DNA from 2 places in the Microlunatus elymi genome. Region 1 is predicted to be linked to the other one. Evidence: predicted binding sites of a transcription regulator. Region 1 holds the regulator's gene; the other holds the start of a gene.
What was found. The regulator HrcA, encoded in region 1, represses chaperone genes, less so after heat shock. The targets are predictions, from matches to a motif close to TTGGCACTCGNNNNNNNCGAGTGCCAA.
Positions count from the first base shown of each region.

Region 1 (9,694 bases):
CTCCGGATCGACCATGTCGTGCAGCGCGTCGTACAGCGGCCGCAGGTAGGGATCGATCTTGTCGCTCAGGGTTCCCGGCAGGTAGCCCAGATGCTCGCCGGCCTCGACCGCCGGCCGAGTCAGGATGATCCGGTTGACGTCCTTGTTCTGCAGCGCCTGGACGGCCTTGGCGACGGCGAGGTAGGTCTTGCCGGTGCCGGCCGGGCCGATGCCGAAGACCACGGTGTGCTTGTCGATCGCGTCCACGTAGCGCTTCTGGTTCAGCGTCTTGGGCCGGATCGTCTTGCCGCGGCTGGACAGGATGTTGTGCGTCAGCACATCCGACGGCCGGGCGTCCTCGCGATCGGCGATCATGCCGACCAGTCGTTCGACGCCGTCGGCTGTCATGCCCTGCCCGGTCCTGACGATGGTGACGATCTCGCCGAGTACGTCGGCTCCCATCGCGGTCGCGGACGGATCGCCGCTGAGGGTGATCTCATTGCCGCGTACGTGGATGTCGGCAGCCAGGTCGCGTTCCAGGATGCGCAGGAATGCGTCTCCCGGCCCGAGCACGCTGACCATGTTGATCGATGTCGGGATCGTGACCTTCCGCGCGTCGCGTCCTTGATCCGACTCCTCGCCCGCGCCAACGGGGGCGGCGCCGGCCAACTGGGTCGCATCTGTTGTCGTCGCGGCGGCCGATCGCTGTGTGCTACTCAGAACTTCCTCGCATCCGGTCCGGGAATGATGCTTGGAGTCTAGTGATGCAGCAGTCACCAGCCCAAGCCATTACGCGGCCGGCGGACGATGATTTCTGTCTACGCGTTGCCCGGATTCGACCGGAAACGCCCCGACCCGGCCGACGCGTAGACAAATCTCATCGCCACTCCCCGACCGGCTCCAGGAGCGATCAGCGGTCGTCGTCGACGACGTGGACGGCCGCCTCTTCAGCGCTGGCGGCGGCGCCGTCGATGCCGACATCGGTCCCGTACAGCTCGGACTCGTCGTCTTCGCCGGAGCCGCCGTTGGGATCGACCAGGCGACCGGCGCGTTGGCTACCCACCTCACCGTCGTCGAGGAAATCGTCGTACTCGGCGTCCTCGTCCTCCTCGGTGTCGTCGGCTTGTTCCTCCGACAGCCGCTGGTCCAGCGTTTCGTGGTCGCCGTGACGTTCGAGCACGGACCAGCGCTCGGGCGTGGTCAGGCCCTCGTCCAGCACGTCGTCGACGCCGCGGTCCTCCAACGAGTCGTCGGGCTGGATCTGGTCCAGCTGTTCCGACGCGTCGGGCACCTCGTCGTATTCATTCGGGTCGAGGTTGCGATCACTCATGGGCGTCAGCCTGCCATGGGTCGGTCACGATCACGACGCCCGGTCTGGATTGCGATCGAGCCTGATCTCGATCACCTTCCGGCCGGCTGCGATCACTCGGTCGAGTTCGGCATCGCTGACTGTGCCGTTGACGATGCGTACGTCGCCGGGATAGGCCAGCTGCGGGACCGCGTCCAGGATCTGGCGCAGCCGGCGAGCGGCCTCGGCCGGGTCGGCGATCACCTCGGCGTGGCCCACGTACGCCTTGAGCCGGATCAGCAGCCGCACCTGGGCGCCGTTGCGCAGGTTGCGCCACCAGCGAGAACCGGTGGTGATGTAGACCCGATCGCCGTCGCGGAAGTACGCGATCGGCGTGTGATAGACCTTCCCGGTCTTGTGCCCGGTGAACTCCAGCGAGGCCCAGCGGCTGCTCAGCAGCGGATGCAGCGGAGTGTGCAGCACGACCATGAAGAAGGCCTTGACCACTGTCGGCACCACGCTGTTCATCAGCTTGCTCCGCCTCCCTGGCAGATGTTGATATCCGGCGCTCTTAGCGACCAGATCCGGTTCGTCCATGTCGATCACCGTACGAGCGGCGCGTCGGTTGTCCGCGGCCCTCCCCCAGCTGTTTACCCCCGGATCCAGGTTTACCCACGTGTCACCGGGCACACCCGAAGGCCGGAGCGACACGCGGACCGGTAAGAACGTCGGTCTGGATGGTATGAACACCCCGATTTCCTGGGTTTGATGCCATCCCGTCCTACGTTTTTCGCACTTTCCGCAGGCACCATCGACCCGGCTCAGCTCACCTTCGGGCCGGGAAGGGTGAGGTAGAAGAAGTCCCGCTGGTCGGGTTTCAGGAATCGGTCGGGCGAGCGATGCATCGTCGGCAACAGCTTGGTCGGCCGATTGATCCCGCGCGGATCGGGTTTCCAGGCAGTGAAGAAGGTGATCGAGGGATGGATGTCGAGTTCCATCGCGGTGATCGCGTGGACCTTCTGGAACGCGAGTGCGAGTCCGGTGAGGTTCATGTTGGTGCCGGCGATGAAGATCGCGTCGCCCGCGGCGTCGACACCGAGTCCGGTGCGAGCGGTGTACTGGAGTTGGTTGTGCGCGCTACCCCACAAGTCGCCATTGTCTCGGCTCAGGCCGGCGACCGGCTGCCCGTGATCCACGATCAGGTGCAGATTCTGCCGGGCCGCGGCGATGTCCGGCAGACGTGCGCCGCTGCTCCAGCGTCGCACCTGCAGCTGACCGCTCTCGGTGATCACCGCGGTGGCCAACCCGTTGATCATGGGCGGATCCGCACGGTCGCCGATCATGAAGCCGCCGCGCGCATCGCGGAAACGCCAACCACCGTTGAAGATCGCCACCAGACTCGGCACCTGCCGCGCGGGCACCGACGCCGAGCCGGGCCAATGCCCAACCCCAGGTTCGATCGTGCCGGCGACCAGATGAGCGGTAGTGCGACCGCGGGGAAATTCGGCGACCGCCGCCAGCATGCCGGGATAGCGCGGCTGGGGCCGGAAGTACGTCGTCCACATCGCCGGCTTGCCCGAAGCGGACAACCGTCCCAAACGCCAGCGACCCTCGGCGGGCAACGGATGCAGCGCCGGCGACACCGGCACGATGCCGGGCGGAGGCCCGAGTCGGCAGGCCGACCGTCCGGCGCAGTCGGGCCGATCGGTTCTCGGTGCGACCGGAAGCTCCGACGGTGTCGGCGGCACGTCGGCGGCATGATGACGGCTGTAGAACCAGTTCTCGATCGCATCGACGATCGGGCCGCCGCCGTGATCACGAACCCAATCGACCGTGCGTACGGTCAACGGGGCGGCTCCCGGTTCCGTCAGCGCCCGGCCCAGCGAGGCGACCGGAAAGAGCAACAGCACGACCAGGACGATCGCGCCGATCCGCACCGCGCGCGACCGACGCCGTACTGCAGCACCGTGACGAGCGGATCGAGCCGACACGAGTCCTCCGCCTCCAGCGATCTCCTGGCTACCGAACCACCAAGCTACGACAAAGTATGTAGTAGTTCACGTCCCCGGCGGACGGACTCTCAGGACGGTCACATCGCGGTCGAACCGCCCGCCAACGGACGTGTCGATCGCCGGCAGCGGGTCAGCCGTAATAGCGGCCGAGGAACTCGATCTTGAAGTCGGCGAAGTAGCCGCCCGCGATGGCACCGCGGATGTCGTCGACCAACCGCACGATGAAGCGTTCGTTGTGGATGGTGGCCAGCGTGTTGGCCAGCATCTCGTGCGCCTTGAACAGGTGATGCAGGTAGGCCCGGGTGTAGTGGGTGCAGGTGTAGCAGTCGCAGTCCTCGTCGACGGGTGCGAAGTTGCGCCGGTTCGCCGCGGTGTTGACGTTGAATCGGCCGTCACGGCTGTAGAGAGCGGCGTTGCGGGCCACTCTCGCGGGCGAGACGCAGTCGAAGGTGTCGGCGCCGTTCTCAACGGCAGCAAAGAAGTCGTCGGGTTCGGAGATGCCGAGCAGATGCCGGGGAGCTTCGGCGGGCAGTTCGGAGCAGACCCAGCCGACGATGGTGCCGAGGTTCTCCTTCTCCAGCGCACCGCCGATCCCGTAGCCGTCGAACGGGCGTTGTTGATCATCGGCCGATCGCAGCGCGACAAGATCACGGGTCGCCTTCCGGCGGAGGTCCTCGTAGTGCGCACCCTGGACCACGCCGAAGAGCGCCTGGTACGGACGGTGGCTGCGTTCGGCGGTCAGCCGGACGTGCTCGTCCAGGCAGCGCTGCGCCCACGCCAGCGTCCGGTCCAGCGACAACTCCTGATACTCCCGCGGGTCGGACAGCGTCGTCAGTTCGTCGAAGCAGAACATCACGTCGGCGCCGAGCTGGTGCTGGATCCGCATCGAGATCTCCGGGGTGAAGCGATGCTTGGAACCGTCGATGTGCGAAGTGAAGGTGACGCCGTCGTCGTCGATCTTGACCAGCTTGCCGGACTTGCCCGACGACGAGAACACCTCCTGCGGCCGGTCGGTCGAGCCGGGCAGGTTCATCGAGATCACCTTCTTGTGCCCGCTGCCGAGGCTCATCACCTGGAAGCCGCCGCTGTCGGTGTAGGTCGGACCCGGCCAGTTCATGAAGACTCCGAGCCCGCCCGCCTCGTCGACGATGTCCGATCCCGGCTGCAGAAACAGGTGGTACGCGTTGGCCAGCAGCGCCTGCGCGCCCAACTCTGCCATCGACTCCGGCAGCACCGCCTTGATGGTGGCCTTGGTGCCGACCGGGGTGAAGGCGGGGGTGGAGATGTCACCGTGCGGGGTGTGAATCACGCCGGTCCGCCCCTGACTGTCGGGCAGCTCGGCCTGCGGGGTGAAGGAAAACGGCACGGTCTCGGTCACCGCAAGAGGATGCCAGAGATCGCCACCGCAGCCGCGGTCGAGGTGCGCAGCACCCCGTCGCTGATCAGCACCGGCCGTCCGCCGGCCACAACGAAACTGTCCAACTCGTCCGGAGCGATGCCACCCTCCGGGCCGACGATGATCATGATCCTGCCGACATCCGGCAGCTCCACCTCGGCGAACTTGATCTTCGCCTCCTCGTGCAGGATCAGCGTCAGGTCATGATCGTCGATCATGGTCGCCAGTTGCTTGGTCGACGCGATCGCGGTCACCTGCGGCACCCGCAGCCGGCGGGACTGCTTCGTCGCCTCGCGAACCGTACTTTCCCACTTGGCTTGGGATTTCTGCGCTCGCTCCCCTTGCCAGCGGACGATCGATCGGGACGCCTGCCAGGGGATGATCTTGGTCGCACCGAGCTCGGTGATCATCTCCAGCGCGATGTCGGAACGATCGCCCTTGGCCAGTGCCTGGGCCACGGTGATCTTGATCGGTGGCTCGTCGGCGATCATGGTCTGCTCGACCCGTACGGTGATGCCGGATTTGGTCGCTTCCGTCACCGGACCGCGTACGCCACGGCCGGCACCGTCACTGATCACCACCGACTCACCCGGCCCGATCCGCCGTACCGTCGCGGCGTGACGTCCCTCGGCTCCGTCCAGCCGCACCGACGACCCGACCACCGGTAACGGGTCGTCCAACTCCCCCAGAAACACCGGATCGGTCACCACGCCTCACTCTCTCTCCCGAGTTGTCAGAAGGTAGTTGGGTTATAGCCCAACTACGCGCTGACAAGTCGGCTTACTGGTTGGCGAAGGCGTCGCGGAGGCGGGAGAAGACGCCGCGACCGTGCTTCTGCACCGCGCCCTCGGGGCGGGTCTCCTCGCGCACCTCGGCCAGCTTGCGCAGCAACTCACGCTGTTCGTCGTCCAGCTTGGTCGGCGTCTGCACCAGCAGCGTGACGCCGAGATCGCCGCGGGAGTTCGACCGCAGTTTGGGTACGCCGGCGTCGTCGACGGTGAGCCGGGTCCCGGACTGGGTGCCGGCCGGCACGGTCAGCCGGACCGTCGTCTTGTCCGGATCCGCATCCGGCAGGTCGGCCTCCAGGGTGGGCAGGTCCAGCTCGGTGCCCAGCGCGGCCGCCGTCATCGGCAGCTTGACCACCATCTCCAGGTTGTCGCCGTCCCGCTTGAACAGCTCGTGCGGGTTGACGTGCACCTCGACGTACAGGTCACCGGCCGGGCCGCCGCCGGGGCCGACCTCGCCGTGGCTGGCCAGGTGGATCCGATTGCCGGTGGACACGCCGGCCGGCACCTTGACCGTGATGGTCCGGGTCGAGCGGACCCGGCCGTCGCCGGAGCACTCCACGCAGGGATCGGGGATCACCGAGCCGTAGCCGCCGCAGGTCGGGCAGGCCTGGGTGGTGCGGATGTCGCCGATGAAGGACCGTTGGATGTGGGTCACCTCGCCCTGCCCGCGGCAGGTCGCGCAGGTCACCGGCTCGGCCCCGGTCTCCGATCCCTTGCCGTTGCAGCGGGGGCAGAGCACAGCGGTGTCGACGGTGATCGGCTTGGTCACCCCGAACGCCGCCTCGGCCAGTTCCAGGCTCATCCGGACCAGCGCGTTCTGGCCGCGACGCACCCGGGGACGGGGTCCGCGCGCGGTCTGCTGACCGAACATCGCATCGACCAGGTTGGTGAAGTCGAACCCGCCTGCGGTGCCGAAGCCGCCGCCGCCGTTGAACCCGAAGCCGCCCATCCCGCCGTTGCCGAACGGGTCGCCGCCGCGGTCGTACAGCTCCCGCTTCTGCGGATCGGACAGCACCTCGTAGGCCTGGCTGACTTCCTTGAACTTGGTCGCCGCGTCCGGGTCGTCGGACACGTCCGGGTGCATCTCCCGGGCCTTGCGCCGGTACGCCTTCTTGATCTCGTCGGCGCCGGCGTCGGTCGAGACACCGAGGATCTGGTAGTAGTCAGAGCTCATGAGTGCGTGAACGTTTCCTTGTCGTGGTGTTTCATGACGTGCTGGCCGGGTCAGCTCTGGGTGAGGAATCGGCCGACGTAGCGGGCCACGGCGCGAACCGAGGCCATCGTCGAGGGATAGTCCATCCGCGTCGGTCCGACGATACCCAGCGTTGCCCAGCTGTCGGCCTGACTGCCGTACGCGGTGGAGACGACCGAGGTCGTCTGCAGCCTCTCGTACGGATTCTCCTGACCGATCCGCACCGTGACGATATCGGGATCGGTCACCTCGCCGAGCAGTTTGAGCAGGACCACCTGTTCCTCCAGCGCCTCCAGCACCGGCTTGACGGTGGTCTCGAACTCGTCGGTCAGCCGGGTCAGGTTCTGCACCCCGCCGACCACCACCCGGCTGCTCCGGTCGCTGCCCAGCATCTCCAGCAGCGTCGCCACCGACAGTCGCGCGGTCGCACTGGAGGCGACCGCCTGAGCGGTCGGCGAGACCACGCCGTCGGCCAACTCGGCGTCGGCGAGCACCCCGCTGAGGGTCCGCACCGCCTCGCCGGTGGTCTGCCCCACGACGGCCTCGTTGAGCAACGTACGCAGCAGCGCGAGCTCCTCCTCGTCGACCTCGGCCACCTCGACCAGCCGCTGCTCCACCCGGCCGGTCGAGCTGATCATCACCAGCATCAGCCGCTGGGTGGACAGCGACACCACCTCGACATGCCGGACGGTCGCGTGCGAGAGGGTCGGATACTGCACGATCGCGACCTGCTGGGTGACCTGGGCCAGCAACCGTACGGTGCGGCTCAGCACGTCGTCGAGGTCGAGGGCGCCGGACAGGAACGTCTGGATCGCCCGCCGTTCGGCGGTCGACAGCGGTTTGACCGAGCCGAGCCGGTCGACGAACAGCCGATACCCCTTGTCGGTCGGGATCCGGCCGGCGCTGGTGTGCGGCTGGGTGATGTAGCCCTCTTCCTCCAGCACCGCCATGTCGTTGCGTACGGTGGCGGGCGAGACCCCGAGATCGTGCCGATCGACCAGGGCTTTGGAGCCGACCGGCTCCTGACTGGAAACGTAGTCGGTGACGATCGCCCGGAGGACTTCGAGCTTGCGATCGTCAAGCATGGCCCTCCCCTGGCTCTCGATTGTCGTCGGCCTTCCGTTCCTGCCCCGTTGCCGTCTTACCCCGATGCGATGCCGGGTCTCGATTGGCACTCCCGGTTCGCGAGTGCCAGTCTAATCGGTATGGGTGAAAACGCCGAGAACGCCGCCGCGGATCCGACCGGCGACAGCGGGCGGGTCGGATGGCGACTCGGGGACTGGCAGCAGGTCGCCCACGGGGTCTACCGGTTGGTGGCGGAGCCGGCCTCGGTGAACATCGGCCTGGTGGTCGGCAGTGAGGGTGCGTTGCTGGTCGACACCGGCTCGAGCCCGGCGCAGGGCGCCGAGTTGCGGGGAGCGGTCAGCCGGGTCACCGACCTGCCGCTGGTCGCCGTGGTGGTCACCCATGACCATTTCGACCACTCCTTCGGCCTGGCCGGCCTGGCCGGAGTGCCGAGCATCGGGCACGAGTCGTTGTCGCAGACCCTGCTCACCGAGCAGGGGCCGACCGAGGGCGTCGCGGCGGGCGCCCGCAGTCTGGGCTTCGATCCGGGCGAACTGGTTCTCCCGGAGACGTTGATCGCGGTTGCGGACGTGGTCGGACTGGGCGGAAGCCGGGTGGCGGAGATCGCTCACCTCGGCGACGGGCACTCACGGGGTGATCTGGTGATCACGGTCACCGATCCGGGCGCGGACGGTTTCGGCGGGGTGATCTTCGCCGGGGACCTGATCGAATCCGCACCGGCCGAGTCGCCGGCGCCCTGGTACGGATCGGATTCCTCGCCCGATCAGTGGTCCTGGACGGTGGATCGGCTGCGCGGGCTGGCCGGTTCGCAGACGATCATCGTGCCCGGCCACGGTGACCCGGTCGGGGTCGACTTCGTGATCGAACAACGGGACGCGATCGACGCCGTACGGATGGAGCTCGAACGCCTGGCCGCGGCCGGGGTGTCCGAATCCGACGCGTTGGGCCAGGGCGACTGGCCCTTCCCCGCCGACCACGTCGCCGCCGGCATCGCACCCGGGTACGCGGAGATCCGCGCGGCCGCTGAGCGGCAGTCCGGCGCCGGCGGGCGGCCGACGCTGCCGCTGGCAGGAACCTGATCAGCGAGGTTTTCGTATACGCGTCGGCCCGATCGGGCCGTTTCGGGCGGCTGCGGGCGAACGCGTATACAGAAGTCATCGCTCCTGGCGAACGGCCGTGTCGGCAACGGGTCCGGCGCGAGAAACTTCGTAGAGTGCGGCCGTGACGCGATATTCCGGCGACGTGCTGGCTGCCGGCTGGCAGAAGTCCCACCTGACCAAGAGCGAGGACTGCGTGCTCGAGGCGGGGATGGTGCTCGAGGAGGCCGCCTCAGGATTCTGCGGCGCGGTGGTGCGCTGGGAGAACGGGATCGTGGTGCTGGAGGATCGGCATCTGAAACGACGCAGCTTCCCGATCGGCCCCGGCTTCCTGTTGGAGGGCAAACCGGTCGCGTTGAAGATCCCGCCGCGCGTGCCGTCCCGGCTGGCCGGGCCGAGCGGAGCCGGCGTGTGCGCGCCGCCGCCAGGCAGGACCGCGTCCGGGTCGGTCGCGGGCTCGGCCGAGCGGGCGAAGGTGGCACTGCCCAGCCGGATCTACGTCGAGGGCCGGCACGACGCCGAGCTGGTGGAGAAGGTCTGGGGAGATGATCTTCGCCACGAGGGCGTCGTGGTGGAATACCTCGGCGGCGTGGATGATCTTCCGGCGATCGTGGCCGACTTCGCACCGGCCAAGGGGCGCCGGCTCGGAGTGCTCGTTGATCATCTGGTGGCCGGCAGCAAGGAGTCGCGGATCGTTGATCACGTCGCCGCCGGTTCGTACGGCGACTACGTGTTCGTCACCGGACATCCGTACATCGACATCTGGCAGGCGGTGAAGCCGGCGCGACTCGGGCTGAAGCAGTGGCCGCAGATCCCTCGTTCGATCGAATGGAAGAAGGGCATCTGTCAGCACCTG
Region 1 covers NZ_CP041692.1:2,186,392-2,196,085, reverse strand. Annotated here, with positions in the region: gene FOE78_RS09860 (PhoH family protein) at 1-561, opposite strand, end outside; gene FOE78_RS09855 (DUF5709 domain-containing protein) at 890-1,309, opposite strand; gene FOE78_RS09850 (nitroreductase/quinone reductase family protein) at 1,340-1,864, opposite strand; gene FOE78_RS09845 (phosphodiester glycosidase family protein) at 2,089-3,204, opposite strand; gene tgt (tRNA guanosine(34) transglycosylase Tgt) at 3,410-4,657, opposite strand; gene FOE78_RS09835 (16S rRNA (uracil(1498)-N(3))-methyltransferase) at 4,654-5,382, opposite strand; gene dnaJ (molecular chaperone DnaJ) at 5,456-6,637, opposite strand; gene hrcA (heat-inducible transcriptional repressor HrcA) at 6,688-7,740, opposite strand; gene FOE78_RS09820 (MBL fold metallo-hydrolase) at 7,861-8,820, shown strand; gene FOE78_RS09815 (DUF3097 domain-containing protein) at 8,963-9,694, shown strand, end outside.

Region 2 (21,287 bases), 2.5 Mb from region 1:
CACCGGCCCCATCGACGGCCTCAAGACGCTGCGTACCCTGTACTACGTCCGATTCGGGTTCGCCGTCGGTTGGGCGGCACTGACGGTCGCGATCGCGCGGACCGTGAATCCGGGCGCCATCTCCCTGCTGGTGATCTATCCGCTGTTCGATGTCGTGGCGGCGATGATCGATTTCCGTTCCTCGGGCGCAACCCGCGCGAAGGCGCGGCTCTACCTCAACATGGCCCTGAGCCTGCTCGCAGCCATCGGCCTGGCCGTCGCCGCGACGTCCGGGATCCCGAGCGTGCTGCGGGTCTGGGGCGCCTGGGCGATCACCGCCGGAATCGTCCAGCTGGTGGTCGCGATTCTGCGCTATCGACTCGGTGGGCAGTGGGCGATGATCCTCAGCGGCGGCATCTCCGTCATCGCCGGCGGCAGCTTCATCGCGATGGCTGCCCAGTCGCAAGCGTCCCTCGGCTCGATCGCCGGTTACGCGACTCTCGGGGGCGTCTTCTTCCTGGCCTCCGCGATTCGACTGCACCGCCTCGCGACAAGATCGAACTGGCTTCTCCGGGACCCAACCACAGGCGATGGAGGCCGACCCGATCGATCAGGACGCCAACCGGGTGCGGATGATGGTCGGTTCGGTGTCCTCGTCCAGGTCGGTGACGAACAGCTCGGTCGCCGCCGGTTCCAGCCAGTCGTAGTTCTTCGGCGTGCTCGGCGCCAGGAACCACCGCGCCGTGTAGTAGGCGAACACGACGAAGCTGATCGTGGAGGCGAAAAGCAGCGGCCAGACCGCGGCGTCGAGTGCACCCTCCGGCAGCCCGGTGCGGCCGTGATCGTACGCCGCCCACCAGACGGCGATGTGCAGGCCGCCGAGGAACAGCCAGCAGGCTCCGGCCAGCCGCGCGCGGCGCCGTAGCCGTCGACGGTGGATGACCCGCAGCAGCAGCGGGTTGGTGGTCGGTGTCATCGCGAGAACCCAACCACATCAGTCAGATCAGGCACATCAGTCAGATTGGACACATCAGTCACAGCGGAAACTCTAATCACGCTGTTCGGCCCCGTCGGGCGCGACGCGACCGGCCGATTCCAAGTTGTGATCAGGCCAGCGGCACCCGCAGCGGATCGGCGCGCAACAACGAGGCGTAGATGCCGAGCAACGTGTCGGTCGCCGAGGCCCAGTCCCAGGCCAGTGCCCTCGCCCGCGCGGCCGCCGCGGCAGCCGGCCGGCGATCCTCGCCGATCAGATCAGTGATCCGGGACGCAGCGTCGTTCCACTCGTACGGCCGCAACATCATCCCGCCGGCGCAGCCGCCGAGGATCTCGGCCGTCGGCTCGCTCGCCGCTGCCAGCACCGGCAGCCCGGAGGCCAGGGCCTCGATCAGCGCGAACCCGAGCGTCTCGGTGTTGGACGGGAAGGTCAGTACGTCGGCGGCGGCGTACGCGTCGGCCAGATCGTCGCCGGTCAGCCAACCGGTGAAGTGCGCGCCGGAGTTCGACAGCTCGCGTTCGAGCTCACGTCGCTGCGGACCGTCGCCGACCAGCACCAGGCGGATCCCCGGCGTCCGAGCCAGCCGATGGAGCCGGCGCAGATCCTTCTCCGGGGCGAGCCGGCCCACGTACAGCGCGATCGTGTCCGATCCGGCGCCGAACAGCCGCTGCCGCGCGATCGGATCCCGGCGAGCGGGTGTGAATCGCACCGAATCCACCCCGAACGGCCACAATTCGACCGATCCGATCCGCTGCCGATGCATCAGGTCGATCATGGCCCGCGAGGTCACCAGGTTGCGATCGGACAGCCCGTGCTGATGCCGGAAGTAGGCCCAGATCGGCCCGGCCATGAAGCCCAGGCCGGCCTCCCGGCTGACCGCGGCGAGGTCCTGATGGAAGGACGACACCACCGGCAGCTCGAGTGCCCGAGCGGCCGAAATCCCTGCCCTGCCGAGGATGTACGGGCTCAGTGCATGCACCAGGTCCGGGGCGAAGTGCCGCAGCACCCGCTGGACTCGACCCTGCAGCGGAATCGCGAACAGCCTCCCACCGGAGACCCACTGCCAACCGACCGACGGGATCTCTACCACCTCGACGCCCGCCGGGTGTTCGGAGACACCGTGACCGTCCGGGACGATCAACATCACCTCGATGCCCCGCCGGGTCAGCTCTGCGAGCGTTGCCCGCAGCCGGCTCACCACGCCGTCGATGGACGGCGCCCAGGTCTCGCTGACGTAGGCGATCCGCATGGCAGCAGCGTAGGTGCCGCGAACGTCGAGAGCTGAGGGCCATTCAGCCTGGCCGGGGCCTCGGTTCAGCTGAGAAGGTGCAGCCCGGCTCAGCCTGGCTCAGCGAATCGCGGTTCAGACCGGGCGGGTGGATTCGTCGGTGACCAGACCGAGATCGACCGGGACCCCTGGCCCCTCGTCGGCCAGCGCCAGCAGTTGCCGCAACTGTTGCGGCCAGATCCATTCGGTGGTCTCGCTCAACTCCCGCGGCGACCACCAGCGATGCTCGACCAGGGTGATCTTCTCCTCCTCGGTGAAACCCGAAGAGTCGAGCTCGAAGGCGGCGGTCCGCAGCACGAAGAAGACCTCGTCCTGATCCAGCACCTGATCGGAGTAGCCGTGCTGCACCCGCCGCCGGGCCACCGGCCCGATCAACTCGGTCTCGGCGATCCGCAGGCCGTTCTCCTCGGCCAACTCGCGGACCGCCGCCTCGCGTTCGGTCTCGCCGGGATCGATGCCGCCACCGGGCGTGACCCACCAACGCTGCCCGGGGCATCCGGGATCGGTGTCGCAGAACAGCAGAATCCGGTCGTTCGGATCGACGACGATCACCCGAGCCGCGGTCCGCCGCCGCCGCAGCCGGTCGGCGGGGTCATCGGGGATCACGAAGTTGCGCGGCGGCGTACTCATCGGGACACAGTAGCGATTGCGCCGGACCGACAGGCGGCGTCGCAAGTCGCGGTCGAATATTCGTTTTGCCGACGGCTATCGACAGGAGTAACGTCTCCCCGCTCCTCAAACCCTCCCGATGCGTATCGGAGTGTCTCGCATGCCCGAAACTCTGCCCGCAACCGACGACACAACCAGCCTGTTCCCGACGCCGGCGGACGACGTGATCGCCGCCGAACAGAACCACATGGACGTCTCCCGCGCAGCGTTGCGCCAGATGCGTGCACGCGCCGCCGGGCTCGACGCGGTCGGCGCCGCCGCCGTCAGCGAAGGCCCGAACGTCTCCACCGAACACCTGAAACAAGCGCTCTACCGGCGGATGAAGTCGCTCGAGGACGACCCGACGGTCCCGCTCTTCTTCGGCCGGCTGAACTACGAGGCGGTAGATCTGCCGGGCACCATCTACATCGGTCGCCGGCACGTCACCGGCGAGGCCGGCGGTGAACCGATGGTGATCGACTGGCGGGCGCCGGTCTCGCTGCCGTTCTATCAGGCCACTCGAGACAACCGGATGCAGGTGCGATTGCGCCGCCGGTTCGGCTTCTCCCACGGCCGGCTCACCGCGTACGAGGACGAGGACCTGGTCGCGGGTGATCGGCTGGAGAACTCCGACATCCTGGAGGCCGAGATCGAGCGGCCGCGTACCGGGCCGATGCGCGACATCGTGGCCACCATCCAGCCCGAGCAGGACGTGATCGTGCGGACCGATCTGGCCCGCTCGGTCTGCGTGCAGGGCGCGCCGGGCACCGGAAAGACCGCGGTCGGTCTGCACCGGGCGGCCTTCCTGCTGTACGCCTTCCGCGATCAGCTGTCCCGCTCCGGTGTGCTGGTGGTCGGCCCGAACGACAGCTTCCTGTCCTACATCGCCGACGTGCTCCCGGCGCTGGGCGAGATCGACGCCACCCAGACCACGGTGGAGACGCTGGTCGGCAAGGCGACCGGGCTGCAGGTCGGTCGGCTGGAGGATGCGACGGCGGCGGTGATCAAGGGCGACGCCCGGCTGGCGGAGGTGATCAAGCGAGCGATCTGGAGCCAGTTGCGACCGGCAGCCGAAAACCTGGTGGTGCCGCGCGGTTCACACCAGTGGCGGGTCGCCGCCTACCTGGCCGACGAGATCGTCGGCTCGATCAAGGACCGCGGGGTGCGGTACGCCGCCGGCCGCGAGATGCTGCCGCAGCGGCTGGCGCACCAGGTGCTACTGCGGATGGAGGCCGCCGGCGACTCCCCCGACGACCGGGTGCAGAACGCGGTCGCCCGCAGCAAGCCGGTGAAGACGTACGCCGACACGCTCTGGCCCGCTGTCGATGCGGCGAAGTTGATCATGCGGCTGCTGACCGAAGTTGACTTCCTGGCCGAGCATGCCGAAGGGCTGCTGACGGCGGAGGAGCAGAAGTTGATCTTGCTGCCCAAGCCGCCGCGTTCGGTGAAGTCGATGAAATGGTCGCTGGCCGACCTCGTGCTGGTGGACGAGGCCGCCGACGTGCTGAACCGGACGCCGAGCCTGGGCCACGTGATCATCGACGAGGCGCAGGACCTGTCCGCGATGCAGCTGCGCGCGGTCGGCCGCCGGGCCAGCACCGGATCGGTGACCGTGCTCGGTGATCTTGCCCAGGCGACGACTCCCTGGGCGACCACCTCCTGGTCGGATTCTCTTGCTCACCTGGGAAAGCAGGATGCCGTCGTCGAGGAGCTGGTGGCGGGCTTCCGGGTGCCGGCGGCGGTGATCGAATTCGCCGGCCGGCTGCTGCCCGACATCGCACCCGATCTCACTCCCCCGCACTCGATCCGACGGACCCGCGGTGATCTTGTGCTCAGGTCAACGACCGAACCCGAAGTTGATCTTGCGGCTGCGGTGAACACCGCGCTGACGTCGGAGGGCAGCATCGGCCTGATCACTCCGGATGCGTTGATCAACGACGTCGAGGCCGCGCTCGATGCTGATGGCATCTCGTACGCAATCCTCGGTCGGGAGACCGACCCGATCGACACCGAAGCCTTCACCCGGCGGGTGGATGTGGTGCCGGCTTCGATCGCCAAGGGCCTGGAGTTCGATCACGTCGTCCTGTACGAGCCGGCAGCGATCGTGGCCGGCGAGGCGGATCGGACAACCGGCCTGCGCCGGCTCTACGTCTGCCTGACCCGGGCGGTCACCTCACTGCAGATCGTGCACACCGAACCGCTGCCCGCACAGCTGTCGGCGGCCTGATCCCTTCACTGCCAAGGAAAAGTCCGCACCCCGTCGAAGGCCAACAGCGTGTCCAGCAAGAACCTCACTTCTGATCGCCTTCCCAGGCTGCGAGCTCACTCTCCGGCAAGTCTTCGAAAAATTCGTCCGGCACCACCAGGCCGTCGATGAGGCCACCGAATGTCGGCTGCCGGGGCTGGACCTGCCCGTGACCAGATCAGCATCGATCAGGCCGGATGCGGGCGCGGCAAGCCGAAGTTGGGTGCCCACGGGGCGTCGTCGACGCCGACTCGATCCAACGCCTCGGCCGTCCGGACGGCCAACGCCTCGAGAGCAGCGATCTCGTCGATCGTTGCTTGGTGGTTCGTGCTCCAGTAGCAGCCGATCGCGGCCAGCGGCGTCGGCAGCCCGACCGGCATCATCAGCAGGCTGCGTACGAAGGTCGGCCGATAGGCCTCCTGCGGGATCCGTTCGTCGGTGAAGATGTCGGCGATCACCGCCGGCTCAGCGTGCAACATCGCCCACCCGGAGATGCAGGACTCGATCGGAAACCGCTGCCCCTTCCACAGCGGGGCGATCGCGTCCTCGTCCACGTAGAAGCAGAAGTCGCCGTCGCGCAGGACAAACGTTGCGCCGTCGGCACGACAGCTTCGGCGCGCCAGATGACGCACCTCCGCGGCAACTTCGAAGACCGAGGTCGCATGATCAAGATCGAGGTTGAAGTCCATCCCGAGCTCCTTCCAGATCAGTGTCACCCGCCGAGCGCCGGCCGTCCACTCTCCGATAGCCGACCTATATCAACGTCAGCTCGCCGCTCTCGGCGTCCAACCTGACCAGCGCACCCAACGGCAGCGCCAAATTGCGATCGGCATGGCCGAACGGCGCCCGCCAGAGGATCGGGATGCGCAGGTCGGTGAGCCGTTCCGCCAGGACCGCCTCGACCAGCGTCGGGTCGTCGGCCTCGGTGAACTCGCCGAGCACCACGCCGGTGACATGAGCGAACCAACCGGACCGCCGCAACTGGGTCAGCATCCGATCGAGCCGGTAGGCCTCCTCGCCGACATCCTCCAAGATCACGACGGCGGGCTCGGCCGGAGCCGGTTCGACACCTTGATCATTGGCAATCAACGCCAGGTTGCCGCCGATCAGCCGACCCTCGGCTCGCCCGGCCACCAGCGGCGCTCCGGTGATCAACGGCTGTCCCGGCTGTGGCCGGCCGAAGATCAACTTCCGCAGGCTTTGGGCCGACGGCGGATCGGTCAGTTGAGTGCCGGTGCCGACCGGCCCGTGCACGGTGATCTGGCCGAGCTCTCGACCGAGCCGGGTGTGCAGCGCGGTGATGTCGGAGAAGCCGATGAAGTGTTTCGGTCCGGCGGCACGCAACGCGTCGAAGTCCAGCAGGTCGACCATCCGCTGTGCCCCGTACCCGCCGCGGGCACACCAGATCGCGGCCACCTCCGGATCCGTCCACGCCGTCAGCAGATCCGACGCGCGATCCTCGTCGTTGCCTGCCAGATAAGGAAGAACGCGATGATGATCAAACAGATGCTTGCCGGGGTGAACGTCGAATCCCCAGCCGGTCAGCTGAGCAATTCCGCGTTCGATGCGTGCCGGCGGCATCGGTCCGCTCGGCGCCACCAGGGCCACCACCGACCCTTGGCGCAGCGGCGTCGGCCACTGCCGGGTCGTCAGCGTGCTAGTCGTGATCGTTTCCTCCTGCGCAGGCCGGCCGCGTTGAGCAGGGCCACCAATTCCCGGGACCGACGCTGTTGCGCGCCGGCGGCCAGGCACTCGGCGAACCGCTCAGCCGGCACGTCGTAATGATCATCGTCGAACGCGCGGCGAGGAATCCCTGTCCGGGCAGCAAATCCGTGCAGTTCAGCGAACGAGGTGTCGCTGATCAGGTGCGACCACAGATGTCCGTGGCCGGGCCAGTTCGGCGCATCGATGAAGATCGTCATGGCGATCCTGCAGGCCCGGACACCTCACCGGCGTTCTCCGCCCGCCGGACCGCGTCGTTGATCAGATTGCGCCAACTGCGGACCAGATCGGCATCGACGTACGCCTTCCAGGAGCCGGTCGGCCGCGCCGAGCTGCCGATGTGGAAGGCCCGGACTCCGGCCTGTGCCAACCAGGGCACGTGTTCGGCGCGCAAACCGCCGCCGGCCATGATCACCTGCCGGGCGAATTGATCTTGTTCGGCGCGGCGCAGCAGATCGTCCAGGCCGTCCTCGACGCCGCGAGCCGAGCCCGCGGTGAGCACCTGGTCCAGCCGCGGCAGGCGGCGCAGTTCACGCCAGGCACGGTCGGGCGAGATGCAGGCGTCGACGGCGCGGTGAAAGGTCCAGCCGCACGCCAGGTCACCGATCACCTCGGTAATCACGTCGGCGTCGATTTCGGTGTGTCCGTTGAGAAATCCGAGCACCAGTCCGTCGGCGCCGACCTCGAGATAGCTCTCCGCCAGCCCCTTCAGCCGAACTGCCTCGCCGCCGTCGGTGCTGAACCCGTCGCGCAGTCGCAACATCACCCGGATCGACAGGTCGGTGACCCGAGCGATCCGGCCGATCAGAGCCGGTTCGGGCGACAGTCCGTCGTGGTCCATGGTGCCGACCACCTCCAGCCGATCGGCGCCACCCAGCTGGGCTCGCTCCGCGTCCGCCGGATGCAGGGCGATCACTTCCAGCAGGCCGCGACGTGCCTCGCCGGCGGCCTCATCGTCCATGATCGGCCCCTTCACCGTCATCGGCTTCATGATCAACAGCGACAGTGGCCAGTGACGGGCCACGTTCGGCGCGGATCTCGGCGGCTCGTTCCTCCACAGCGGCAAAGGTCCGGCAGATGTTGCCGTGAGCGAGCTTCGCCAGGTCGCCGTCGCTCCACCCGCGCTCGGCCAGGGCGGCGAACAGCACCGGATACGTGGACACGTCCTGCAGCCCTTCTGGCAGCGATCCGACGCCGTCGAAGTCACCGCCGACGCCGATGTGATCGATCCCGGCCACTTCGCGTACGTGTTCGGCATGGGCGACCACGTCGGCCAGGTTTGCGGTCGGTCGCGGGGTCGGATAGTACTTCTGGAAGTCCGAGACCGCTGCGAGGTCGCGGGGGTCGACGCCGGCCCGCTCGGCGGCCGCGTCCAGCTCAAGTGTCCACTCCCGTACCGCTGGACTGACGAAACCCGGCACGAAGGTGATCATGCAGGTGCCGCCGTTGTCGGCCAGCCGGGACAGCACGTCGTCGGGCACATCGCGGGGATGATCACAGACCGCGCGAGCCGAGGAGTGCGAGAAGATCACCGGTGCCTCGGTGACGTCGAGCGCGGCGTGCATGGTGGCCGGCGCGACGTGGGACAGATCGACCATCATGCCCAACCGGTTCATCTCCCGGACCACCTCGCGACCGAACGCGGTGAGCCCGTCGTGCGCCGGGGTGTCGGTGGCGGAGTCGGCCCAGTCGGTGTTCTCGTTGTGCGTGAGTGTCATGTACCTGACACCCAATCGGTAGAGCGATCGCAGCACGCCCAGCGAGTTGTCGATCGAGTGCCCGCCCTCGGCGCCCATCAGCGAGGCGATCGGGCCGCCGGCGCCGACCTCGCCCAATGCGGTCCGCAGTCCGGCGGCGCTGGTCACCAGTTCGAGCCGGTCGGGATAGCGTTCGATCATCGAGTAGACGGCGTCGATCTGTTCCAGGGTTGCGGTGACGGCCTGTTGCCCGGTCAGCGAGCAGGGCACGAACACCGACCAGAACTGCCCACCAACCTGCCCGGTACGCAGCCGGTCCAGATCGGTGTGCATCGTCGGCTGGTGCTGTGCGATGTCGCGAACGGCGAAGTCGTAGCCGATCTCCCGCATCACCCACGGCAGGTCGTTGTGCCCGTCGACGACCGCCAGATAGTTCTCGGTCACTCGTGCATCATCGCAGCACCGGATCGGCCGGTGGCGCAGACACGACAGGTAACCGGGCTTTGGGCAACCGGGACCATTAGGTTGTTGCGGTGACGACGGCTGATGATCGCGTTCCGGTACAGATGTGGACCGACGGCGCCTGCAAGGGAAACCCCGGCGTCGGCGGCTGGGGTGTGCTGATGCGCTACGGCGATCACGAGAAGGAGCTCTACGGCGGCGAGGCGCTGACCACCAACAACCGGATGGAGTTGACCGCTGTGATCGAGGGTCTGCGGGCGCTCAACCGGCCCTGCCGGGTCGCACTGCACGTCGACTCCGCGTACGTGATGAACGGCATCCAGAAGTGGATGCACGGTTGGAAGCGCAACGGCTGGCAGACGGCGGACAAGAAGCCGGTGAAGAACGAGGAGCTGTGGCGTGCGTTGGACGCCGAGATCGCCCGACACGAGGTGACGTGGACCTGGGTCAAGGGCCATTCCGGCGACCCCGGCAACGAGAAGGCCGATCAGTTGGCCAACAAGGGAGTGCTCGGCGTCAGCAACGTCTGAGGCGCCACACGATCACCGGGGATCTACCGATGGGCGTCGAAGATGCTCAACACGCGGCGTGCGGCGGTGCCGCGCAGGTAGCTCCGCTTCGGGTCAGCGCCGTACTCGACGGTCAGCGCCGTGCCGTTCAGATTGCGGTTGAACCACATCGTCATGGTGCCGTGGCAGCCGCCGTTGCAGCTGAACTTCTTGTTCGGCAGATGCAGCGTCTTGGCCACTTTCCGGGAGAACTTCTTGTCCGGGGTCAACGTGTCGACGCCGTGCAACGGCTGGTGAAAACTCAACAGATAGTCGGGATCGACCCGCTTCAGGAACGCCATCATCGCGCGGGTCTCCGGCTCGGACCCCGCCTTGCGGCCCGAGTTGAAGTAGCCCTTGACCCGCTTCCACGAGGCCGGGTAGTTGCGGTTGAGATCGACGCCGTGGGCGTTCTGCCGACGGTCGTGCGCGTGCCCGTCCGGGTTGTAGCGCGGCACCACCCACAGGTTCACGCCGCGGATCCGCCGGCCGTCGCGAAGGCTGGTCAGGATGTTGGCCACCTTCTGCTCGTCGCCGTGCATCTGCGCGACCAGCACCACGGTCTCGATGCCGCGGCCCTGCTGGCCGAGGTGCCAGGCGCGGATGGGCCGGCCCTGCACCGAGTGGCCGATCACCCGGCTGCTGATGACCGCCGGCCGAGCCGCCTCGGCCGGCACCCGATCGACGGCCAGCGCGACGACCAGGGCCAGCGCGAACATCGGCACCAGCCGACGCCTCACCATGATCAACAACTGACGACGGTCGACGGCCATCACGGCCTCCAGATGCTGGTGTCACGGGCCCCGGCCGGGACCCTTGACTGCATCATGGACGCCACCGGTCGGGTGCCGCAACAGCACGCCGAGTGAACCGGTGCTGCGCGACGGTCTGCGATGATCGGCAGGGTGAGTGGCGAACGCGATCTTCGCGGCACCTTCGATCAAGCCGCCGACAGCTATCAGAACGCCCGGCCTGCGTATCCGGATCGGCTGTATGACGACCTTGTTGATCTTGCCGGGCTGGCACCCGACGCGACGCTGCTGGAGGTCGGTCCGGGTCCGGGCAAGGCGACATTGCCGTTGGCCCGACGCGGTTTCAAGATCATCGCCCTCGAACCGGGACCGAACCTGGCCGCACAGGCCCGCCGAAACCTTGCCGGCCTCGGAAACGTCGAGGTGATCACCACGACCTTCGAGGACTGGCGGCCGCCGGCGACCGCGGCCTTCGATCTCGTCTATTCGGCGACTGCCTGGCACTGGGTGGATCCGAAGATCGGCTGGCCGAAGGCTGCCTCATTGCTCAAGCCGGACGGGCAGCTTGCGATCTTCGGCGCAGGCCACGCCTTTCCCGACGGCTACGACCCGATCTTCGACGACTTCCAGCAGCTCTACCGCGAGATCGGCGAGGACGATGTTGATCAATGGCCCCCGACACCGCCGCGCGAGGACTCCGGTCTGCCCGAGGGCGACTACGAGGGTTCGGACTACTTCACCGCCGAATCGGCACGACGCTACGTCTGGGCACAGCAATACACGGTCGACAGCTACATCGCCTTGCTGAACACGTTCTCCGGCCACATCGCGATGGAGCAGGCCAAACGTGATCAGCTCTACACCGGCATCCGCCGGCTGATCAGCGCGCGGCCGGACGGACTGATCACTCGGCACTGGGCCTCCACCCTGACCCTCTACCGGCGCCTGCCGACTTAGCGTTGACGTAGCCCACGCCGTCGAACACCTCGACCGGGACCCCGTACCGGGTGCTTCCTGGTGTTTGCGATCCGTCGTGACCAGCGGGCACCGGAGTCCCACGGCCCGGGATCAGGGCCGGAATCGGCGGATTATCGACCAGCACGCTGACGGTCGCCGACGCGCCCACGACGATCATGAAGCCGCGCGCGTCTTGCGAATCTCTGCGACGGTGTCTGCAGACGCCGAAGGGCGGCCCCATTGCGGGACCGCCCAACGTAGGTTGTGTTGCTGGGTTGAGCGCGGACTCAGAAGTCCATGCCGCCCATGCCACCCATGCCACCGTCGCCGGCCGGGGCGGCCGGAGCCTTCTCCGGCTTGTCGGCGATGACGGCCTCGGTGGTGAGGAAGAGGCCGGCGATCGAGGCGGCGTTCTGCAGCGCGGAACGGGTCACCTTGACCGGGTCGTTGATGCCGGCGCCGAGCATGTCGACGTACTCACCGGTGGCAGCGTTCAGACCCTGACCGGCGGGCAGCGAAGCAACCTTCTCCACCACAACGCCACCCTCGAGGCCGGCGTTGAAGGCGATCTGCTTCAGCGGTGCGGCGGCTGCCGACAGCACGATCTGCGCACCGACGGCCTCCTCACCCTCCAGCTTGACGTCGGCCAGCTTGGCGGCCTGCAGCAGCGCCACGCCACCGCCGGGGACGATGCCCTCCTCGACCGCAGCCTTGGCGTTGCGGACGGCGTCCTCGATCCGGTGCTTGCGCTCCTTCAGCTCGACCTCGGTGGCCGCGCCGACCTTGATCACCGCAACGCCGCCGGCCAGCTTGGCCAGCCGCTCCTGCAGCTTCTCCCGGTCGTAGTCGGAGTCGCTGTTCTCGATCTCGGCGCGGATCTGCTGGACCCGTCCGGCGATCGCGTCGGAGTCACCGGCGCCCTCGATGATGGTGGTCTCGTCCTTGGTGACGACGACCTGGCGGGCCTGGCCCAGCAGATCGACCTCGACCTGGTCGAGCTTGAGGCCGACCTCCTCGCTGATCACCTGGCCACCGGTGAGGATGGCGATGTCGGCGAGCATCGCCTTGCGGCGATCGCCGAAGCCCGGAGCCTTGACAGCGACGGACTTGAAGACGCCACGGACCTTGTTCACGATCAGGCCGGCCAGCGCCTCGCCCTCAACGTCCTCGGCGATGACGACCAGCGGCTTGCCGGACTGGATGACCTTCTCCAGCACCGGGAGCAGGTCCTTCAGGCTGGAGATCTTGGAGTTGGCGATCAGGATGTACGGATCGTCGATCACCGTCTCCTGACGCTCGGCGTCGGTGACGAAGTAGCCGGAGATGTAGCCCTTGTCGAACCGCATGCCCTCGGTGAGCTCGAGCTCCAGGCCGAAGGTGTTGGACTCGTCGACGGTGATGACACCTTCCTTGCCGACCTTGTCCATGGCCTCGGCGATGATCTCGCCGACCTGCGGGTCACCGGCGGAGATCGACGCGGTGGCGGCGATCTGCTCGCGGGTCTCGACCTCGGTGGCCAGCCCGATCAGCTGCTCGTTGATCGCGGCGACGGCCTTGTCGATGCCCCGCTTGAGGTCCATCGGGTTGGCGCCGGCGGCAACGTTGCGCAGGCCCTCGCGGACCAGCGCCTGGGCGAGCACGGTGGCGGTGGTGGTGCCGTCACCCGCGACATCGTCGGTCTTCTTGGCGACTTCCTTGACGAGCTCGGCGCCGATCTTCTCGTACGGCTCCTCCAGCTCGATCTCCTTGGCGATCGACACACCATCGTTGGTGATGGTGGGCGCGCCCCACTTCTTCTCGAGCACGACGTTGCGGCCCTTCGGGCCAAGGGTGACCTTGACCGCGTCGGCGAGGGTGTTCATCCCCCGCTCGAGGCCGCGCCGCGCCTCGGTGTCGAATTCAATGAGTTTGGGCATGTTGCTCCGCGAGTCCTCCCGCGTCAGGCGACCGGGGCCGCCGTCTTGACTGTCATGGATGTCTTCTTCGTCCCCAGAGCGGTGCCCGCGACGGACGGCCGGGCCGTTGCGGACCCGACCTCACCGGACTTGGGTGGGTGGCACTCTCACCTGGAGAGTGCTAGCTCAATGTTTAGCACTCGACGGGTACGAGTGCAAACGGTTGGGCCAACCTTTCGACCCGATCGGGCCGGCCGCTCCGGGTTCGGCGGGCACGATCCGAACTCAACCTCCAGCCCGAACGCGCCAGTCCGCCAGGCTCCCCAAACCCCGGCGACACACGACGTCCGCGGCACCGTCGGCACACGCCCGGCCAGCACCGTCGACACACGCCCGGCCAGCACCGTCGACACAGGCCGACCCGGCGCGGTCACATCGCCACGGACTCCTGCGGCCAACGCGCCGTCCGGCCCCAAAGTCGCGTCCCCTAGCCTCGTCGTACGCGGTTGACTTCGGGGACGAACTGGATTCAAGGAGGTGTCGCCTGCCAGGAGGAAGGGACCACCGGTTTGCCATGAGGATGGGACCGGGTTCGTCCCCGGTGGTCGACCGTGGGACCGATGATTGCTGATGGGTGGGGTTCTGGTCAATCCTGCTGGTCGGACTCGGCTGGTTTGCCGGGTCGGGGCCGTTGTCGTTGGCGGTAGGACTCGCCTTCGACGACGAGTTCGTAGGCGGCTGATTGGAACCGGTCCATCGCGGATTGGGCGAGCAGCGGGTCGGCCATCATGGTCAGGATTTCGGGTGGCTCGCGGTTGCTGGTGATGATCATGGAGCCTTTGCGGTGTCGTTCGACGATGAGTTCGTAGAAGTCGCTGGTTTCGGTGGTTTCGAGGCGGTGCAGGGCGAGGTCGTCCATGATCAACAAGTCGACGCGGTGGAGTTTACGCATCTCGTCGTCGTAACTGCCGTCGAGCCGGGCGCCGCGGAGTCGTTTGAACAGTTTGTCGGCGCGTTCGGCGTGCACGCTGTGGTGACGTCTGACGGCGATGTGGCCGAGTGCGTTGGCCAGGAACGTCTTCCCGACGCCGACGGGTCCCATGATCAGAACGTTGTAGGCATCGGCCAGGAACCTCAGTGAGGTGAGTTCCTGCCATAGGTCCTGATCGAAGCTGGCCGGCGTGGTGTCGTCCCAGGCCTGGAGCTGCATCTGCGGGTCGAGGTGGGCTGCTTTGGCGCGGCGTTGGGCGGATTGGCGGTCGCGGCGGGTGACTTCGTCGGAGAAGATCATTTCCAGGAAGTCGTGGTGCGGCATCCGGTTCGACCGTGCCAACGCGAGCCGGTCGGGCAGGGTGTCGAGGAGTTGACCGAGTTTCAACCTGCGCATCAACGACTTCAACTCCGGGGTGACCTCGATCGGCTTGACCGCAGGCTCGGCATCCGGTCGACGACTCGCGCGCTGGCTCGTGCTCATGGCAACCTCCGGACCGTCTCCGACGACGAGTCGGAGCCTGTTGTTGATCTTGAAAGTGTTGGTCTCGACGTTGATCTTGATGTTGACGTTGATCGCCGGATGGCGAAGTCGCCGGTGTCTCGGACGAACCGGGACGGCGCTGACACCGATCTCGCTGGACCCGGTGTCGCCGAGTCCGCTGTTGCTGGCAGCAGCGCGGGCTGGGCCTGGATGGCTTGGGTGGTGGCGCGGGTGAGCATGCGGTCGATCAGGCCGATGTCGATGACTTCGGCTTCCAACGCCCGCCGGCAGGCGTCATCGACCGCTTCCGGGCCGTGGCGTTTGACCAGGCCGAGGAGCCGGTAGACCTGCCGCATCTTGGTCCACGGCAACGGATGCTCCAACACCTGCGCGGCATAGACACCGATGTGGTCGCCGTGGATCGCGGCTTTGCGTTGCAGGGCGTCGATATCACGCATCGCATAGACCGACTGATGCGCCGGCAGATCAGCCGGATCGGTCTGCCGACGACCAGGTCCCACCCTCGGGTGGACCTTGATCAACTCGGCCCGCCAATACAGCTTCACCGTCGCCGCATCGGCGCGGGCGGTGATCCGTTGCCCGATCAGATCGCCCGGGACGCTATAGAGGGCCTTGGCGACCTGGACGTGCCGGTCCGGGGCCACCTTCGGCCGGGTCCAGGACGGCACGTCGAACGGCGTCACAGGGCGGGCCAGCAGCTTCGGCTGCTCGTCGGCGGTGAACACCTCGGCCGGATGGAGCCGGGTCGTGCCATGGACCCGCATCCCGGCGGTCTCAGCACACCACCGCTCGGCCCGAGCCCGGCAATCGTCCAGGCCGTTGAAGGACTCGCCGGCGAAGAAGTTCGAGCGCGCATACTGCACGCACCGCTCGACCCTCGGTTTGTCCTGCGGGCTGCGGACCCGGGCCGGGTCGATCACGAACCCGCGGGACTCGGCATACTCCCGGAACGATTCGTTCAACCGCGGATCGGTCGCGTCCGCGCGGTCGACGATGGCCTTCATGTTGTCCGGAATCACCACCGCGAACACGCCGTCGAAGAACTCCCACGCCGCCTCGAACCCGGCAATCACCTCCTGCAATGTTTCACCGAAGGTCGGATAGACGAACATGTGCCGCGAATAGACCGCGGTGAAGATCAACCCCTTCGTCACCCGACGACGAACCTGACCGGAACCATGATCAACTTCGATCATCCCGAGTCGTCCGAAGTCGACCTGCAACTCTGCACCCGGCTCACAATCAGCGACTCGAACCGTGGCCCGCCGACGACCGAAGTCCAACTCACTGGTCGCATACCGATTCAGGGTCCGATACGACACCACCACACCCCGACGACCCAACAAGATGTTGATCTTGGTCAACGTCAGGCCCTGATCCAACCAGGCCTTGAGTTGATCATGATGAACAGCGATCGTCTCCCACGCCTCACCCTTGCCGTTGGGACGCTTGCTACGAACTCCACCGACCACCGCGGTGATCAACTCACTGGTCAGCTGGGACGCGTCCCCGTCACGGTCCAGGCCGTGGGACTGCGCCATCTCCACATACCGGCGGACCGTCTTCCGATCGGTGCCCGACAACCGGGCCACCTCCCGCAGACCGGTACCCGCCAGCCACAATCGCAAGATCTCTCGGATCTCGACCACCGAAACCTCCCGGAAGCTCATAGGGCCAATAGATCGGCCGAACAACCGAGACCCCGGCAGGCGCGCCAACGGTGGTCCCATCACTGGCAAAACCGTCAGCCAGGTGGTCCCATCACTGGCAAACCAGTGGTCCCATCCTCATGGCAAAACCGGCTCCAAAGCGGTCCCTTCCCGCTGGCAACCGACACAAGGAGGTTCCGGCCGCCCAGAGCACCTTATGCGTGCCGAAGCTCCTGGAATACGTCGCGGACCAACACGTCCGGCGGTGACGAGCCCATCGATCCCCAACTCGCGTTGTCACGATTTCCGGCGGTCACGAGTCCGGCCTCGTCGCCGAAAGTCGCGTTGCCACGACTTCGAGCGGTCAACCCGAGCCTCCGCGCAACCACAACTCGCATGGTCACGACTTCGCGCAGCCACCAACCCCGACCGCAACCACAACTCGCGTTGTCACGACTTCGGGAGACGTGGATCCCGACTGAATCCCGGGTTGTCCCAGCGACTTCTCCTCGCACGTCCTCGGATTCCAGGAGGTTCCGGCCGCCAACAGCGCCTTATGGGTGCGCGAGCTCCTGGAATCCGTCGCGATCCGCTGCTGTCGGTGATCTCAAGATCGCCGGATCGCCGAAAGTCGCGTTGTCACGACTTCCTGCGGTCAACCCGAGCCTCCGCGCAACCACAACTCGTGTTGTCACGACTTCCCGCGGTCACCCGAGCGCCGAGCGCAACCACAACTCGTGTTGTCGCGACTTTGCGCGGCCACCCCCACGAGACGGGCTTGGAAGTCGCGGTGTACGACGGGAGCCGGACCGGGCGGGGTGGTCAGGCGGCCGGGTGGATGCCGGCTCGGATGATGCCGAGCTGGGTGTCTACGTCGACGGTGCCGGCGGGTGACTGGTCGACGAGGAAGGCGATGCCGCTGACCATCTGACAGACAGTCTTGGCCTCGACGTCGGTACGGACCAGGCCGGCAACCTTGGCTCGGTCGATCACCCGCGTACTGATGCCGGTGAGGATGCCCTTGCACTCACCCAACGCGGACTGATCGTTGTCGCCGGGCACCTCGAGCAACGCGACATGCAGGCCGCGGAAGAAGTTCTTGTAACCCATGTAGCGACGCAGCCACTCGTCCAGCGCCTGCTCGGGATCTTCCAGCGCCAGGATCCGGTCACCCTCGGTCTGCACGTCGGCGATCCAGTCCTGCAGCACCGCCAGATGGAGATCGGCGCGCGTCGGGAAGTGCCGATACAGCGTCCCGGGGCCGACGCCGGCCCGTTTGGCGATGTCGTCGAGGGAGGCGTTGGCGCCGTACTCACTGAAGGCATCGCGCGCGACCGCAACCAGCTTGTCGTAGTTGCGCTGGGCGTCGGCGCGCAGCTTTCGACCCGATTCCTGAGCCGGCGACGTTGCTGTGGCGCGCATCACACTTCCAAATCCCTTGATAACCGGAGGCTGTCTCCGTTAGTGTATCCGGAGATGGTCTCCGATTAACCGGTCTCCACTCCGGTTCTGTCGACAGCACCGAGCATAGCGGCAAATCGGAGTCCGTCTCCGAATCAGTCTGACTTCCTCGTCACATCCACGACTTTTCTCGTCACAAAAACCCGCCGACCACCGTCGTACGGGTGGATCAAACCTCCATGAAGGATCGCTGTGACTGTTCAAACCTCACCCCGACTCGACGGCGTCACCGCCTCGCCGAGCCGTTTCCGGGCCGGCATCACGCTGGCCGTCATCCTCACCGCCCAGCTGATGCTCGTGCTGGACTCCACCATCGTCAACGTCGCGCTGCCAGTGATCCGCCAGCAGTTCGGCTTCACCCCCGCCTCGCTGAGCTGGGTGCTGAACGCCTACACCCTCGCCTTCGGCGGTCTGCTGCTGCTCGGCGGCCGACTCGGCGACGTGCTCGGTTATCGCCGTACGTTCATGATCGGGTTGGTGATCTTCGTCATCAGTTCGGCACTCGGTGGTGCCGCTCAGTCCAGCGAATGGCTGATCACCGTACGGGCGACCCAGGGCATCGGCGCCGCACTGGCCGCACCGGCCGCCCTGTCGCTGCTCACCCGCTCGCACCCCGAAGGACCCGAGCGCAACCGCGCCCTCGGCCTGTTCGCCGCGGTCAGCTCCGGCGGCGCCTCGATCGGACTGATCCTCGGCGGCATCCTCACCTCGAGCGCCTCCTGGCGCTGGTCGTTGTTGATCAACGTGCCGATCGGCATCGCCGCGCTGATCATCGGCTCCCGGGTACTGCCGGACACCGAACGCCGGCGCGAACCGTTCGACCTGCCCGGCGCGCTGGCCGCCGTGGTCGGGATGACCTCGCTGGTCGCCGGTTTCGTCTGGATGCCGGAGTACGGCTGGTCGGTCCGGACCGTGGTCAGCATCGCGATCGGAGTCGCCGCGATGGCGACCTTCGGCATCATCGAACGCCGTACGACCTACCCGCTGTTCGCCCTGCGGCTGCTCCGGGATCCCAACCGGGTAACGGCTTTGCTGGCCTTCATGCTGGTCGTCGGCGGCCAGATGGGCGGCTTCTTCTTCCTGGTGCAATACCTGCAGGTGGTGCACGGCTTCAACCCGTTCACCTCGGGCCTGGCCTTCCTGCCGCTGACCGTCGGCATCTTCGTGATGTCGCGGATCGCTCCTCGGCTGATCACCCGGTTCGGGCCGATGCTGGTGGGGCTGGGCGGCATGTTGATCTTGATCAGTGCGCATCTGATGCTGAGCCGGCTCACCGCCGACAGCAGCCTGATCTGGCTGCTGGTCCCGATGACGTTGATCGGCGTCGGCGGCGGCGCGAGCTTCCTGCCGCTGAACGTACGGATCCTGTCCGGCGTACCGGCGCGCGACGCCGGTTCGGCCTCGGGCATGTTGCAGACCGCACAGCAGGCCGGCGGCGCGGCGCTCGGACTGGCCGTACTGATCGCAGCCTCCGGGCTCGGCTCGAACGGCGCCGGCGCGATCGAGGTGCCGGCGATGATCACCGGAATGCACCGGGCCTTCAGCACGGCAGCGATCTTCGTCAGCATCGGCTTCCTGATCACCACCGGAATGCTGCTGTGGCAGCGGGTCGTCGCCCGCCGGGAGGTGGCGGCGGTGGATGCCGAGGCGTGATCGGTGTGTTGACCTCGACCGGACTTCAGGTCCTACGGTGTTGCTGACACCGCCAGGAAGAGAGTCATGACCCAGTCCAGCACACCGAGCCGGGCCAGCGTCGGATTGCGATCCGAACGCGGGCCCGTGCTCGGCTCGCTGATGCTGGGTACGGCGTTGATCGCGCTGGACGCGACCATCCTCGCCACCGCCGTCCCGTCGGTCGTCAACACCCTCGGTGGTTTCTCTCAGTTCCCTTGGCTGTTCTCGATCTACGTGCTGGCGCAGGCGGTGTCCGTGCCGATCTACGGCAAGCTGTCCGATCAGATCGGCCGCAAGCCGATCATGATGTTCGGTATCGGCCTGTTCGTGGTCGGCTCAATCCTGTGTGGACTGGCCACCTCGATGCCGATGTTGATCATCTTCCGAGCCGTGCAGGGCCTCGGCGCCGGCGCGATCGGGCCGATGGCGATGACCATCATCGGCGACATCTACACCGTCGCCGAACGGGCCAAGGTGCAGGGCTACACCGCCAGCGTCTGGGGCATCTCGTCCGTGGTGGGCCCCACCCTTGGCGGTGTCTTCACCGACTTCGTCAGCTGGCGGGCGATCTTCTTGATCAACATCCCGGTCGGCATCCTGGCCGGCTGGATGCTCTACCGGCACTTCCACGAGTCCGTCAAGATCACCAAGCACAAGATCGACTTCGCCGGCGCCGGCGCGCTGACGGTCGGCGCCTCCTTGATCATTCTCGGCCTGCTCGAAGGCGGCGTGTTGTGGTCCTGGCTGTCGCTGCCGAGCGTGTTGATCTTCGTCGTCGGCGCCGCGGTGCTGGTCGCGTTCCTGATCATCGAACGTCGCGCCGCCGAGCCGGTGTTGCCGAGTTGGGCGTTCAGCCGGCGGATCTTCGACGGCGTCTACATCACCGCGATGGCGGTCGGTGTGCTGACGCTGGGGCTGAGTTCGTACGTGCCGATCTTCGTCCAGGACGTGCTCGGCAGCAGTGCGCTGATCGCCGGCTTCGCGTTGGCCGGGCAGAGCATCGGCTGGCCGTTGGCCGCCAGCCAGTCCGGGCGGATCTATCTGCGGATCGGCTTCCGCAACACCGCGTTGATCGGCGGCGCCTTCGCCCTGGTCGGTTCGCTCTCGCTGCTGCTGCTCGGACCCGGCAGCACTCCGCTGCAGGTGGGCATCAGCTGCGCGGTGGTCGGCCTCGGTCTCGGCCTGACCACCAGCCCGACCTTGGTCGCTGCCCAATCGGTGGTCGGCTGGGAACAGCGGGGCGTGATCACCGCGACCAACATGTTCGCCCGGTCGATGGGCAGCGCACTGGGCACCGCCGTCTTCGGTGCGATCGCGAACGCGACCATCGGCCGCAGCGGCGCCACCACCGGCCACGGCGCCACCGCCAGCGGAGTGCCGCGGCCGGTGCTGAACGAGGCCATCGGCAACGTGTTCGTCGCCTCGGTCGTGGTGTCGGCGATCATGATCGCCGCCATCCTGGTGATCCCGCGCAAGATCAACACCACCGACTGACGCGCGCCCGTTGCACCCGTCCGTTACGCCGCCGCCCAGGCCGAGGTGTCCCGCCCGGTCCAGTTGACGAACCGCTCGGTCGGCGTCGCCGTCGGGGCCGACTCCACCACCGGGCCGAACGGCACCCGGCCGCCGCGCACCTCGGCCGGGATCCGCCGCCGAGACACCTGCAGAGCGATCTCGGCCAGGTCCTGGTCGGCCTCGGCCGGCTGACCGGTGGCCACGGCCAGATCCCAGCCATGGGCCAGCGCCTCGCAGAGGTAGTTGCCGATCGCCTCGGCTGCGGGCACCTCGCCGAACGGAGCCCGTACGACGCCGGTCAGG
Region 2 covers NZ_CP041692.1:4,682,227-4,703,513, forward strand. Annotated here, with positions in the region: gene FOE78_RS21365 (hypothetical protein) at 590-955, opposite strand; gene FOE78_RS21370 (glycosyltransferase) at 1,086-2,225, opposite strand; gene FOE78_RS21375 (NUDIX hydrolase) at 2,340-2,894, opposite strand; gene FOE78_RS21380 (HelD family protein) at 3,034-5,139, shown strand; gene FOE78_RS21385 (GAF domain-containing protein) at 5,346-5,846, opposite strand; gene FOE78_RS21390 (S66 peptidase family protein) at 5,911-6,765, opposite strand; gene FOE78_RS21395 (DUF4031 domain-containing protein) at 6,807-7,079, opposite strand; gene FOE78_RS21400 (copper homeostasis protein CutC) at 7,076-7,840, opposite strand; gene FOE78_RS21405 (dipeptidase) at 7,830-9,020, opposite strand; gene rnhA (ribonuclease HI) at 9,110-9,568, shown strand; gene FOE78_RS21415 (DUF2817 domain-containing protein) at 9,592-10,359, opposite strand; gene FOE78_RS21420 (class I SAM-dependent methyltransferase) at 10,492-11,295, shown strand; gene groL (chaperonin GroEL) at 11,583-13,211, opposite strand; gene FOE78_RS21430 (ATP-binding protein) at 13,837-14,664, opposite strand; gene istA (IS21 family transposase) at 14,661-16,355, opposite strand; gene FOE78_RS21440 (TetR/AcrR family transcriptional regulator) at 17,157-17,756, opposite strand; gene FOE78_RS21445 (MFS transporter) at 17,988-19,448, shown strand; gene FOE78_RS21450 (MDR family MFS transporter) at 19,515-20,963, shown strand; gene FOE78_RS21455 (TIGR03086 family metal-binding protein) at 20,987-21,287, opposite strand, start outside.
Region 2: groL (chaperonin GroEL) is a predicted target of HrcA. The motif match lies at 13,384-13,410, and genes of this name have one in related genera.